Regions from separate parts of the Enterobacter cancerogenus genome, predicted to be linked through region 1. Evidence: predicted binding sites of a transcription regulator. Region 1 holds the regulator's gene; each other region holds the start of a gene.
What was found. Region 1 encodes sigma-54, which starts transcription at its own class of promoters, with help from an activator protein. Its sites were predicted from a motif close to GTTGGCACANNTTTCGCTNT; they were not measured.

Region 1 (3,194 bases):
CAGGGTAACGTCGTCACCTTTACGGGCAACGTCGTCATGACCCAGGGCACCATTAAAATTAACGCCGACAAAGTGGTGGTCACCCGCCCTGGCGGCGAGCAGGGTAAAGAGATCATTGATGGTTACGGCAACCCTGCCACCTTCTACCAGATGCAGGACAACGGCAAACCGGTAAAAGGCCGCGCCTCGCATATGCATTACGAGCTGGCGAAGGATCTGGTTATCCTGACCGGTAACGCCTATCTGGAACAGCTGGACAGCAACATTACCGGCGACAAGATCACCTACCTGGTGAAAGAGCAGAAAATGCAGGCCACCAGCGAGAAAGGGAAACGCGTCACCACCGTGCTTGTGCCTTCGCAGCTGCAGGACAAAGGCAAAGGCCAGGCCCCGGCACAGAAGAAGAGTAACTAATTCGTTATGGCAACATTAACTGCTAAAAACCTCGCGAAAGCGTATAAAGGCCGCCGCGTCGTCGAAGATGTCAGTCTGACCGTCAACTCCGGCGAAATTGTGGGCCTGCTTGGCCCTAACGGTGCAGGTAAAACCACCACCTTCTACATGGTGGTCGGTATTGTGCCGCGCGATGCAGGTAACATTATCATCGACGATGAAGACATCAGCCTGCTGCCGCTGCACGCGCGTGCACGCCGTGGTATCGGCTACCTGCCGCAGGAAGCGTCAATCTTCCGTCGCTTAAGCGTCTTCGATAACCTGATGGCCGTGCTGCAGATCCGTGACGATCTGACCAGCGAGCAGCGCACCGACCGTGCGAACGAGCTGATGGAAGAGTTCCACATTGAACATCTTCGCGACAGCCTCGGTCAGGCGCTCTCTGGCGGTGAACGTCGCCGCGTTGAGATTGCACGTGCGCTGGCCGCTAACCCGAAATTCATCCTGCTGGATGAACCTTTCGCGGGCGTTGACCCCATTTCCGTTATTGATATCAAACGCATTATTGAGCACCTGCGCGATAGCGGGCTTGGCGTACTTATCACTGACCATAACGTCCGTGAAACGCTGGCCGTCTGCGAACGCGCCTACATTGTTAGCCAGGGCCATCTGATTGCCCACGGTACGCCGCAGCAAATCCTCCAGGATGAGCATGTTAAGCGCGTGTACCTTGGGGAAGACTTCAGACTCTGATAGGGTAGAGGCAACGTAGCGCCGAACCGGAGAAAAATGCTCTGAATATGAAGCAAGGTTTGCAATTAAGGCTGAGCCAGCAACTGGCGATGACGCCGCAGCTCCAGCAGGCGATCCGTCTGCTGCAGCTGTCCACGTTAGAACTTCAGCAGGAGCTCCAGCAGGCGCTGGACAGCAATCCGTTGCTGGAGCAAACCGATCTTCATGACGAGGTAGACACCCAGCAAACGCAAGACGCAGAAATGCTCGACACCGTTGATGCGCTCGAACAAAAAGAGATGCCGGACGAGCTTCCGCTGGATGCCAGCTGGGATGAACTCTACACCGCCGGTACCCCTTCCGGAACGCGTGCAGACTACCAGGACGACGAGCTGCCGGTCTACCAGGGCGAAACCACCCAGTCTCTGCAGGATTACCTGATGTGGCAGGTGGAGCTTACGCCGTTCTCCGATACCGATCGCGCCATTGCGACCTCCATTGTCGATGCCGTGGATGACACAGGCTATCTGACCGTCACGCTGGACGACATTCTGGAAAGCATCGGCGACGAAGACGTTGAGCTGGAAGAAATTGAAGCCGTGTTAAAGCGCATCCAGCGCTTCGACCCGGTCGGTGTGGCGGCGAAAGATCTGCGCGACTGCCTGCTGATCCAGCTTTCGCAGTTCGCCAAAGAGACGCCGTGGATTGACGAAGCCCGCTTAATCATCAGCGATCATCTGGATCTGCTCGCCAACCATGATTTCCGTTCGCTGATGCGCGTCACGCGTCTGAAAGAAGAGGTGCTGAAAGAGGCGGTGAATTTAATTCAGTCCCTCGATCCGCGTCCCGGCCAGTCGATCCAGACCAGCGAACCGGAATACGTGATCCCTGACGTGCTGGTGCGAAAGCATAACGGTCGCTGGGTGGTTGAACTGAATTCAGATAGCATCCCTCGTTTGCAAATTAACCAGCAGTACGCCTCCATGTGCACCAGCGTTCGCAACGACTCCGACAATCAATATATTCGTAGCAACCTTCAGGAAGCGCGATGGTTGATCAAAAGTCTGGAGAGCCGAAATGATACGCTGCTGCGCGTAAGCCGCTGTATTGTCGAACAGCAGCAGGCGTTCTTCGAGCAGGGCGAAGAATTTATGAAGCCGATGGTGCTGGCAGATATCGCCCAGGCCGTCGAGATGCATGAATCAACCATTTCCCGCGTGACCACGCAGAAGTATCTGCACAGTCCGCGCGGTATTTTTGAGCTTAAGTATTTCTTCTCCAGCCATGTGAATACCGAAGGCGGCGGCGAAGCCTCGTCAACGGCAATCCGTGCACTGGTGAAGAAGTTGATCGCCGCGGAAAACCCCGCGAAGCCACTGAGCGACAGTAAGTTGACCACCCTTCTCTCCGATCAGGGTATTATGGTGGCTCGTCGTACCGTTGCGAAGTACCGAGAGTCTTTATCCATTCCGCCGTCTAACCAGCGTAAACAGCTGGTCTGACTCAACCGATAAGGAAGACACTATGCAGCTCAACATCACTGGACAAAACGTCGAAATTACTGAGGCCCTGCGCGATTTCCTGAACACGAAGTTCGCGAAATTAGAGCAGTATTTCGAAAGGATCAACCAGGTCTATATTGTGTTGAAAGTGGAGAAAGTGACTCATATCTCGGATGCCACCCTGCACGTAAACGGGGGTGAACTGCATGCGAGTGCGGAAGGGCAAGACATGTACGCGGCTATCGACGGCTTGATTGATAAGCTTGCACGACAGCTCAATAAACATAAAGATAAACTGAAACAACACTAATTGTCCGGGCAGTTAACGGGTGCAGGAAGGCCTGTTGTGAAACACAACAGGCCGTTTGTACAGTTAGCGCTTAGGTGAAATTATGATGAACAACGATTCCGCTCTTCAATTGAGCAATGTCCTGAACCAGGAATGTACCCGCAGTGGCGTTCACTGCCAGAGCAAGAAACGTGCGCTGGAGATTATCAGTGAGCTGGCCGCAAAGCAGTTGGGCCTGCCGCCGCAGCTGGTATTTGAAGCGATTCTGACCCGTGAAA
Region 2 (3,194 bases), 520 kb from region 1:
GTGCGTCGATGTCCGGGCGCCATTTGGCCTTGAGGCTCATGGACATTTCAAAACCGGCATCCTGCAGGCGGGTTGAGAGACGGTCAACCGCGCCGCCGCTCCAGCCGTGGGAGCCAAAGGCGCTGGCGCGTTTATTGCGGAAGCGCAGGCCGGTCATCTCTTCTACCAGACCCGCAATTTTTGGCATCATCACGTTGTTCATGGTGGAGGTGCCCACCAGCACGCCTTTGGAGCGGAAGGTATTGGTCAGAATCTCGTTTTTATCGCTGCGGGCGACGTTGAAGATTTTCACCGCTACGTTCGGGTCAACTTCGTTGATACCCTGCGCGATTGCATCCGCCATCATGCGGGTGTTGTTGGACATGGTGTCGTAGAAGATAGTGATGCGATCTTCCTGATAATCTGCCGCCCATTTCAGATACAGTTCGACAATCTGGGTTGGATTTTCACGCCATACCACGCCGTGAGAGGTGGCAATCATATCCACCGGCAGGTTAAAGCCGAGGATCTCAGTGATTTTTGGCGTTACAAGACGGCTGAACGGCGTAAGGATGTTGGCGTAGTAGCGCTGGCACTGCTCGAACAGCTCGGTCTGATCCACTTCGTCGTTGAACAAACGCTCATCGCAGTAGTGCTGGCCGAAGGCGTCGTTACTGAACAGCACCGCGTCGCCGGTCATGTAGGTCATCATGCTGTCAGGCCAGTGCAGCATAGGCGTTTCCACGAAGATCAGCTGTTTGCCGTTACCGATATCCAGGGAGTCACCGGTTTTCACGGTGTGGAAATTCCACTCCGGATGGTGATGATGGCCGTTAATGGAGTCAATCGCGTTGGTGGTGCAGTAGATTGGCGTATTCGGGATATGGGACATCAACTCGGTCAGCGCGCCGGCGTGATCTTCTTCCGCATGGTTAATAATGATGTAGTCGATGTCATTCAGGTCGATTTCGCTGCGCAGGTTCTGCACGAACTCACGGCTGAATTTGTGATCGACGGTATCAATCAGGACGTTTTTGCCTTCACGAATGAGATAGCTGTTGTAGCTGCTGCCGCGCAGCGTTTTGTATTCAGTTCCGTGGAAATCACGAACTTCCCAGTCACGTTGGCCAACCCAATGAATGTTATTTTTAACCAGAATAGACATAGCAACCTCAGTTTAATGCGACGTTTTTAAATAAGATGGTTTAGCTATATCAAGTTGCGTGCCAACTTTTTAACTTATTGATTGTATATGGTTTTATTTTTTATCCTCCCTAATGGGTAGTCATAATGACTATGATAAATACTGTCAATATGACAATGTGTATTGTCAAAATGACAGCGAGGTCAACATGAGCTTTACTGTAGATGTACTGGCGAAGATTGCCATTGAACTGCAAACCGGGATTGGGCATCAGGACCGTTTTCAGCGGCTGATTTCCACGCTGCGCCACGTGCTGGAGTGCGATGCATCGGCGCTGCTGCGCTACGAGGGGCGGCAGTTTATCCCCCTGGCGATCGACGGGCTGGCGCAGGACGTGCTGGGGCGTCGCTTTACCCTTGAAGGCCACCCGCGCCTGGAAACTATCGCCAGGGCGGGGGACGTGGTGCGCTTTCCGGCAGACAGCGATCTGCCCGATCCCTATGACGGGTTGATCCCCGGCCAGGAGAGCCTGAAGGTGCACGCCTGCATTGGCCTGCCGCTGTTTGCCGGGCAAAACCTCATCGGCGCGCTCACGCTTGACGGCATGTCGCCGGATCAGTTCGACACGTTCAGCGACGAGGAGCTGCGGCTGATTGCCGCGCTGGCCGCTGGCGCGCTCAACAATGCGCTGCTGATTGAGCAACTGGAGAGCCAGAACATTCTTCCCGGCAGCCCGGCAGCGTTTGAGCAGGTGGCTCACACCGAGATGATCGGCCTGTCGCCGGGCATGGCGCAGCTTAAAAAAGAGATCGACATTGTGGCGGCCTCGGATTTGAACGTGCTGATTTTTGGTGAAACCGGCACCGGGAAGGAGCTGGTGGCGAAGTCGATTCACGAGGCCTCGCCGCGTGCGGTTAACCCGCTGGTCTACCTTAACTGCGCGGCGCTGCCGGAGAGCGTGGCGGAAAGCGAGCTGTTTGGTCACGTCAAAGGGGCGTTTACCGGGGCCATCAGCAACCGCAGCGGCAAGTTTGAAATGGCAGATAACGGCACGCTGTTCCTCGACGAAATTGGTGAGCTGTCGCTGTCGCTGCAGGCGAAGCTGCTGCGCGTGCTGCAGTATGGTGATATTCAGCGCGTCGGGGACGATCGCAGCCTGCGCGTCGACGTGCGCGTGCTGGCCGCCACTAACCGCGATCTGCGTGAAGCCGTGCTGGCCGGACAGTTCCGTGCCGACCTGTTTCACCGACTGAGCGTTTTCCCGCTCTCCGTGCCGCCGCTGCGCGAGCGTGGTGAAGATGTGGTGCTGTTGGCAGGCTATTTCTGCGAGCAGTGTCGTCTGAAGATGGGGCTTTCCCGCGTGGTGTTAAGCCCGGGCGCGCGCAGCCATCTGCTGAGCTACGACTGGCCGGGAAACGTGCGCGAGCTGGAACATGCCATTCACCGTGCGGTGGTGCTGGCGCGGGCCACGCGGTCAGGGGATGAGGTGGTGATCCACGCCCGTCATTTTGCCCTGCACGATGAAGCCGTGCAGACCGTGACGCAGGTTGTCCCGGAGATTGCTACCCAGAATCTGCGTGAGGCGACGGAGGCGTTTCAGCGACAGACTATCGCCCGTGCGCTGGAGCAGAATAATCGCAGCTGGGCCGCGTGCGCGCGTGCGCTGGAGACGGACGTCGCCAACCTGCACCGGCTGGCGAAGCGTCTTGGGCTTAAATAATACCGGCCTGATAGAAATCCTGCAGGTTGATGGCCCCGCACAGCTTGCCGCTGTCATCCACCACCGGTGCGGCGGTAATTTTACGCTTCATCAGCACCTCTTTAGCCTCAATGGCGCGGCTTTCGGCGTTGAGCGTTAAGCCGCCTGTGGTCATGGCGTCTGACACCTGCGATTCCAGCTTACCGCCGCCAACCAGCCAGCGGCGCAGGTCGCCGTCGGTAAAGACGCCTTTGACGAAGCCGCCGTCATCACACACGGCAACCAGCCCCAGCCCGGTACGGCTCAGCTCCAGCATTGCGTCCATCACGCTGGTATCAAGCGTGACCTGCGGCGTGGCCTCGTCGGTGCGCA
Region 3 (3,194 bases), 510 kb from region 1:
AGGCGCTGCGCCGTCAGCGATAGAATGTGCGAGCGCCCGTCGATCACCAGCGTCACTTCGTTATCGGTAAACCCCTGGCCCGCCAGCAGGCTTTCCTGCATCAGAGCGATGTTCAGCGAAAAATAGCTCAGCAGTTCAGGAAGCGGGGTACCAAACAGTTTGCGCGCGCTTTGGGCGAGCAGTTGCTGCGCCGCCGGGTTGGCGTAATGCACCGCCAGCTCGTCGTCGACCAGCAAAATACTGTTAATCAAAGAATTGAGGATCTGCCCAGCATCGGGCAGCGTGCCAGTTGCCATTCAGCAGTCTCCTGGAGTTGGCTGCACTAATTTAGTGCAGTATAGCGTTTTAGACGAAAAAAGCGCGTGAGATCAGTTTGTTGGTGGAGAAAAAAGCCCATCCGAAGATGGGCTGAAAGTTTCCACGGCAACTAAAACCTGCGTCTTTCTCGCGACAGCTGCGTTGGCCGCTTTCGTTCACCCCGATCACTTACTGATGTAAGCTCCCGGGGACTCACTCAATTGCCGCCTTGCCGTAGCAAGAAATCCATTGGTTTTTAAACTCTCACGACACATCGTGCAGAGTTTTCATTCTTCATTAAACGCTGTAGTACAGTTCGAACTCAACCGGGTGTGGCGTCATGCGTACGCGGTCGTTTTCTTCGGTACGCAGTGCGATATAAGCGTCGATAGCTTCATCGGTGAACACGCCACCCGCGGTCAGGAACTCACGGTCTGCGTCCAGCGCCTGCAGGGCTTCTTCCAGAGAGCCAGCAACCTGTGGGATCTCTTTCGCTTCTTCTGGCGGCAGGTCATACAGGTTTTTGTCCATGGCTTCGCCAGGGTGGATCTTGTTCTTGATACCGTCCAGGCCGGCCATCAGCAGCGCGGCGAAGCACAGGTACGGGTTAGCCGCTGGATCCGGGAAGCGCACTTCGATACGACGCGCTTTCGGAGACGCAACAACCGGGATACGGATAGACGCAGAACGGTTACGGGCAGAGTAGGCCAGCATGACCGGCGCTTCGTAGCCTGGGACCAGACGCTTGTAGGAGTTCGTGGTTGGGTTCGCCAGGGCGTTGATGGCTTTAGCGTGTTTGATCACACCGCCAATGTAGTGCAGCGCCTGCTCGGACAGACCAGCATACTTGTCGCCAGCGAACAGGTTGGTGCCGTTCTTGGACAGAGACATGTGGCAGTGCATACCGGAACCGTTATCGCCAAACATCGGTTTTGGCATGAAGGTCGCGGTTTTACCGAAACGGTGCGCTACATTGTGAACAACGTATTTGTAGATCTGAATCTCGTCCGCTTTTTTGGTCATGGTGTTGAAGCGGGTCGCGATTTCGTTCTGGCCAGCGGTCGCCACTTCGTGGTGATGCGCTTCAACGACCAGGCCCATCTCTTCCATGATCAGACACATGGTAGAGCGGATGTCCTGTGAAGAATCGACCGGAGGAACCGGGAAGTAACCGCCTTTCACGCCAGGACGGTGACCTTTGTTACCACCTTCGTATTTGGTGGAAGAGTTCCATGCGCCTTCGATGTCATCGATAGCAACGTGGGAACCCGAAATGGTCGCGCCGAAACGGATGTCGTCAAACAGGAAGAACTCTGGCTCTGGCCCAAACAGAACGGTATCTGCAATGCCGGTAGAACGCAGGTACTCTTCAGCACGTTTCGCGATGGAACGCGGGTCGCGGTCATAGCCCTGCAGCGTGCCTGGCTCAAGGATATCGCAACGGATGATCAGCGTAGACTCTTCGAAGAACGGGTCAATGAGCGCAGTCGTGGCATCTGGCATCAGAACCATGTCGGATTCGTTAATACCTTTCCAGCCACCAATGGAGGAGCCGTCAAACATTTTGCCTTCTTCAAAGAATTCGGCGTTTACCTGATGAGCAGGAATTGTGACGTGCTGTTCTTTACCTTTGGTATCGGTGAAGCGCAGATCAACAAACTTCACTTCATGTTCGTTCAGCATCGTCAAAACGTGTTCAGCGGACATACTTAACTCTCCAGATTGGTCATTGTCGTCGTGGTAACGAGGTCTTCAAATTCTGCTTTGGCCTGGCTGCGAGCCATTTTTTTGGCGTATTTTTGTAAAGCGAAATCTGTGCCAACTTTTAAAACACCCCCAAAAGGCGTTATCATGCGCACCATAGTGCAAAAGACCTGCACTACAATGGATTTGTTGCACCAGTATAGTGCTTCAATGTGAACATTGAGCACCATATTGGTGCAATTTACGTTAAAGTGCCCTGTTACCGCTCCGTGAAAGCGATCACAAAGCATCTCTGCAATACTTGTTTGCGGGGGATGTTTGTGATCCTGTTTTGTAGTGCGATTAATCCGTGTACAATAACGCGCTATTTCTAAATGCCTGAGGCAAAGTTGTGATCGAAAAATTGCGTAACATCGCCATCATCGCGCACGTTGACCATGGTAAAACTACCCTGGTTGATAAGCTGCTGCAGCAGTCCGGTACGTTTGATGCTCGTGCCGAAACTCAAGAGCGTGTGATGGACTCCAACGATTTGGAGAAAGAGCGTGGGATTACCATCCTCGCCAAAAACACCGCCATCAAATGGAATGACTACCGTATCAACATCGTTGATACCCCAGGCCACGCCGACTTCGGTGGTGAAGTTGAACGTGTAATGTCCATGGTAGACTCCGTTCTGCTGGTCGTTGACGCAATGGATGGCCCAATGCCGCAGACGCGCTTTGTGACCAAAAAGGCGTTTGCCCATGGTCTGAAGCCAATCGTCGTTATCAACAAAGTTGACCGTCCGGGCGCGCGTCCTGACTGGGTTGTAGACCAGGTATTTGACCTGTTCGTTAACCTCGACGCGACCGACGAGCAGCTGGACTTCCCTATCGTTTACGCGTCTGCGCTGAACGGTATCGCAGGTCTGGACCACGAAGATATGGCGGAAGACATGACCCCGCTGTATCAGACGATTGTTGACCGTGTTCCTGCACCAAACGTTGATCTCGACGGCACCCTGCAGATGCAGATCTCTCAGCTCGACTACAACAACTACGTTGGTGTTATCGGCATTGGTCGTATCAAGCGCGGTAAAGTTAAGCCTAACCAGCAGGTCACTATCATCGATAGCGAAGGCAAAACCCGTAACGGTAAAGTGGGCAAAGTGCTGACTCACCTGGGTCTTGAGCGTATCGATAGCGACATCG
Region 4 (3,194 bases), 1.4 Mb from region 1:
GAGGCAACCGTGAGTGTCGTCATCGCTTTCTCTCTTACACTTTGGCTACGACAGGGCGGCCCAGCAGCCCCTGAGGACGGAAAATCAGGATCACCACCAGTAATCCAAACGAGAAAACATCTTTATAATCCGAGTTCACCATCCCGGAGAATTGCGCTTCGGCGACCCCCAGGATCAGCCCGCCCAGCATCGCTCCGGGTAACGAGCCAATGCCGCCGAGCACCGCCGCCGTAAAGGCCTTAATGCCAATCACAAAGCCGACGTAGAAATCAAAGGTGCCGTAGTTCATGGTGATCAACACCCCGGCCAGCCCGGCCATCGCCGCGCCAATCACAAACACCAGCGAGATAATGCGGTCGGTGTTAATCCCCAGGATGGAGGCCATTTTGCGATCCTGCTGTACCGCCCGGCACATCCGCCCCAGGCGCGTGCTGCTGATTATCCAGGTGAGCAGCAGCATGCCCGCGAACGACGCGATCAGAATGAACACCTTGGTGTAGGTGATCTGAACAAAGCCGTCGCCCAGATGAAACCGCAGCACGCCATCCAGCATCGTCGGCACGCCCTGCTGGCGTGGCCCCTGACTGAGCTGGACGTAGTTTTGCAGAATAAGGGACATCCCGATGGCGGAGATCAGCGGCGCGAGGCGCGTGGAGTTGCGCAGCGGCCTGTAGGCTATCCGCTCGATGGTCCAGCCGTACACGCCGGTGACGACGATGGTGAAGACCAGCGTGCCGAGGATCAGCAAAGGGAACGACTGCAAACCGAAGAACGACAGCAGCGCGAGGCCGATGGCGCACAGGTAAGCCGAGATCATGTAGACTTCGCCGTGCGCGAAATTAATCATGCCGATGATGCCATAAACCATGGTATAGCCGATGGCGATGAGTCCGTAGACGGAACCGAGGGTTAATCCGTTAATTAACTGCTGCAGGAAGAATGTGCTCATCATTGCGCGCTCGTGTAATAGGCCAGCGCAGCTGGCGCAGCCTGATGTGTCGTTGGCGCCAGCAGGCAGGCCCGCTGGCGTTGAGCGTGACTCCGTCCCGTTACTGAACTTCCTTATATTTTCCTTTATCATCCCACTGATAAACCACGTAGTCAGAGACCTTCAGGTCGCCTTTGCTATCCCAGGCTTTTTTGCCCATCACCGTCTCCACGGCGTTGGCTTTCAGCCATTCGCTGGCTTTGGCGGAATCGGTCCCTTTTGTGGCGTTGAATGCGGCGGCAATGGCCTGAATGGAGGCATAGGCGTAGAGGGTATAGCCTTCGGGTTCAAACTTACCGGCGCGGAATTTGTCGATAACGGCTTTGCCGTCCGGGATGAGGCGGGGGTCTTTACCAAAGGTCATGTAGATGCCGTTGGTGTACTTCGCTCCTCCGGCCGCCGTGACCATCTCTTCATTGACGATGCAGTCCCCGGAGAAGAAACTGGCCTGTACGCCTTGCTCACGCATCTGGCGCACCAGCGGACCGGCTTCAGGATGGCACCCGCCGAAGAAGACCACGTCCGGTTTTTGCGCACCGATCTTGGTCACCAGGGCGTTAAAGTCTTTTTCGCCGCGCGACAGCCCTTCATACATCACGTCCTTAACGCCGCGTTTTGCCAGCGCCGCTTTGGTCGCATCCGCCAGCCCCTGGCCGTAGGTATCTTTATCGTGGATGATGACCACGCGTTTCGCTTTCAGCTTGTCGATAATGAAATCGCTGGCGACCTGGCCCTGCTGGTCATCGCGCCCGCACATGCGGAACATATCGCTCATGCCGCGTTCAGTAATCAGCGGGTTGGTCGAGCCGGGGGTGATAGAGAGAATGCCCGCGTCACTGTATACCTCTGAGGCGGGCATGGTTGACGAGGAGCAGAAGTGCCCGACAACGGCGTTGACTTTATCCTGGTCAACCAGGCGGTTGGCGACGGCGACTGCCTGTTTTGGCTCGCATGCATCATCGCCCTGAACCAGTTTAATTTTCTCACCGTTGATGCCACCGGCGGCGTTAATATCTTCCGCGGCCTGCGTCGCACCGTGCCAGTATTGATCGCCATAGGTTGCGTTTGGCCCGGTGAACGGGCCAGCAACCCCAATCACGACATCGGCCTGTGCGGAAAATGCCGTCACCAGACAGCCGGCCAGCACGAGAGAAAGGGGACTTCTGATAAATTTCAGCGACATTATGATGTTCCTTAGCATAGAGGTTTTTGCATCAGGTATTAACCCGAACGCCTGATGACGTCGTTAATCCAAAAACAAAAGCAAGAACAAAACGCACGAAATCCAGGCAACACAGCGCGTAATACGGCGAGGTTTCGTTGTGCCAGTTAGCACGCAGAACATTAAGCAAAAACGTTGCCAGAATGGTTAGTCCCTTGACCGGGTTGTGACATGTTGAGTATAGAGTGCCGTTTTATCCCGCCTTGCGGGATGAGGTGAAATTACAGCGGAGATCACATCTCGTTAACACTAAAGCCCATAAGTTGTGCAAGCGTCACGATTTGCACGTTTTTGCAGCAATAAAGACCTAAACTTCAGATAGGCACGGGCGGCGATATGTGTCAGGATCTTTTCCTTTTTTGATCAGGAGTGTCAGCGATGACTGAAGGCCCATTAAATGAAAGCGAAATGACATGGCTTGAAGAGACCTTAATGTCTTACGGCCATGACGATGCGTCTGTCATTGACGTGTCTGAACTGGACGGTATGCTTACCGCCGTGCTTTCCGGCCCCGTTGTACCTGAACCCGACACCTGGCTGGTGGCGGTATGGGGCGGCGAGAAGTACATTCCGCGCTGGAAAAACGATCGCGAAATGAACCGGTTCATCGATCTCTGCTTTAAGCATATGAACGACATTGCCGAGCGCCTGAGCGAGTACCCGGATCAGTTTGAGCCAATGTTTGGCTTTAACGACGTGGACGGGCAGAGCTTCACCGTGGTTGAAGAGTGGTGTTATGGCTATATGCGCGGTGTGGCCTTAACCGACTGGTCGGCGTTACCTGAAGAGCTAAAAGCCGATCTGGACGTTATCGCCCTGCACGGAACGGAAGAGAACAGCGAGAAGCTGGATGAACTGACCGAAGAGGCGTATTTCGCCAGCATCGAGCGCATTCAGCCTGCGGCGCTGCGCTTGTACAACTACTGGATGGCGAACCCGCAAGAGCCGGAGGCGAAAAAGCCGATCGTCAACGGCACCAAAGTC

Region 2: a site for sigma-54 is predicted at 1,191-1,210, ahead of norV (anaerobic nitric oxide reductase flavorubredoxin). Genes of this name have one in related genera too.
Region 3: a site for sigma-54 is predicted at 2,101-2,120, ahead of glnA (glutamate--ammonia ligase). Genes of this name have one in related genera too.
Region 4: a site for sigma-54 is predicted at 2,334-2,353, ahead of I6L58_RS21920 (branched-chain amino acid ABC transporter substrate-binding protein). Genes of this name have one in related genera too.

The regions. Positions count from the first base shown of each region.
Region 1 is NZ_CP077290.1:3,262,862-3,266,055, reverse strand. Features, by position in the region: gene lptA (lipopolysaccharide ABC transporter substrate-binding protein LptA) at 1-414, shown strand, start outside; gene lptB (LPS export ABC transporter ATP-binding protein) at 421-1,146, shown strand; gene rpoN (RNA polymerase factor sigma-54) at 1,194-2,627, shown strand; gene hpf (ribosome hibernation promoting factor) at 2,650-2,937, shown strand; gene ptsN (PTS IIA-like nitrogen regulatory protein PtsN) at 3,020-3,194, shown strand, end outside.
Region 2 is NZ_CP077290.1:3,782,111-3,785,304, forward strand. Features, by position in the region: gene norV (anaerobic nitric oxide reductase flavorubredoxin) at 1-1,144, opposite strand, end outside; gene norR (nitric oxide reductase transcriptional regulator NorR) at 1,332-2,843, shown strand; gene gutQ (arabinose-5-phosphate isomerase GutQ) at 2,836-3,194, opposite strand, start outside.
Region 3 is NZ_CP077290.1:2,748,204-2,751,397, forward strand. Features, by position in the region: gene glnL (nitrogen regulation protein NR(II)) at 1-296, opposite strand, end outside; gene glnA (glutamate--ammonia ligase) at 595-2,004, opposite strand; gene typA (ribosome-dependent GTPase TypA) at 2,393-3,194, shown strand, end outside.
Region 4 is NZ_CP077290.1:4,624,401-4,627,594, forward strand. Features, by position in the region: gene livM (high-affinity branched-chain amino acid ABC transporter permease LivM) at 1-23, opposite strand, end outside; gene I6L58_RS21915 (ABC transporter permease subunit) at 35-949, opposite strand; gene I6L58_RS21920 (branched-chain amino acid ABC transporter substrate-binding protein) at 1,050-2,171, opposite strand; gene I6L58_RS21925 (YecA/YgfB family protein) at 2,589-3,194, shown strand, end outside.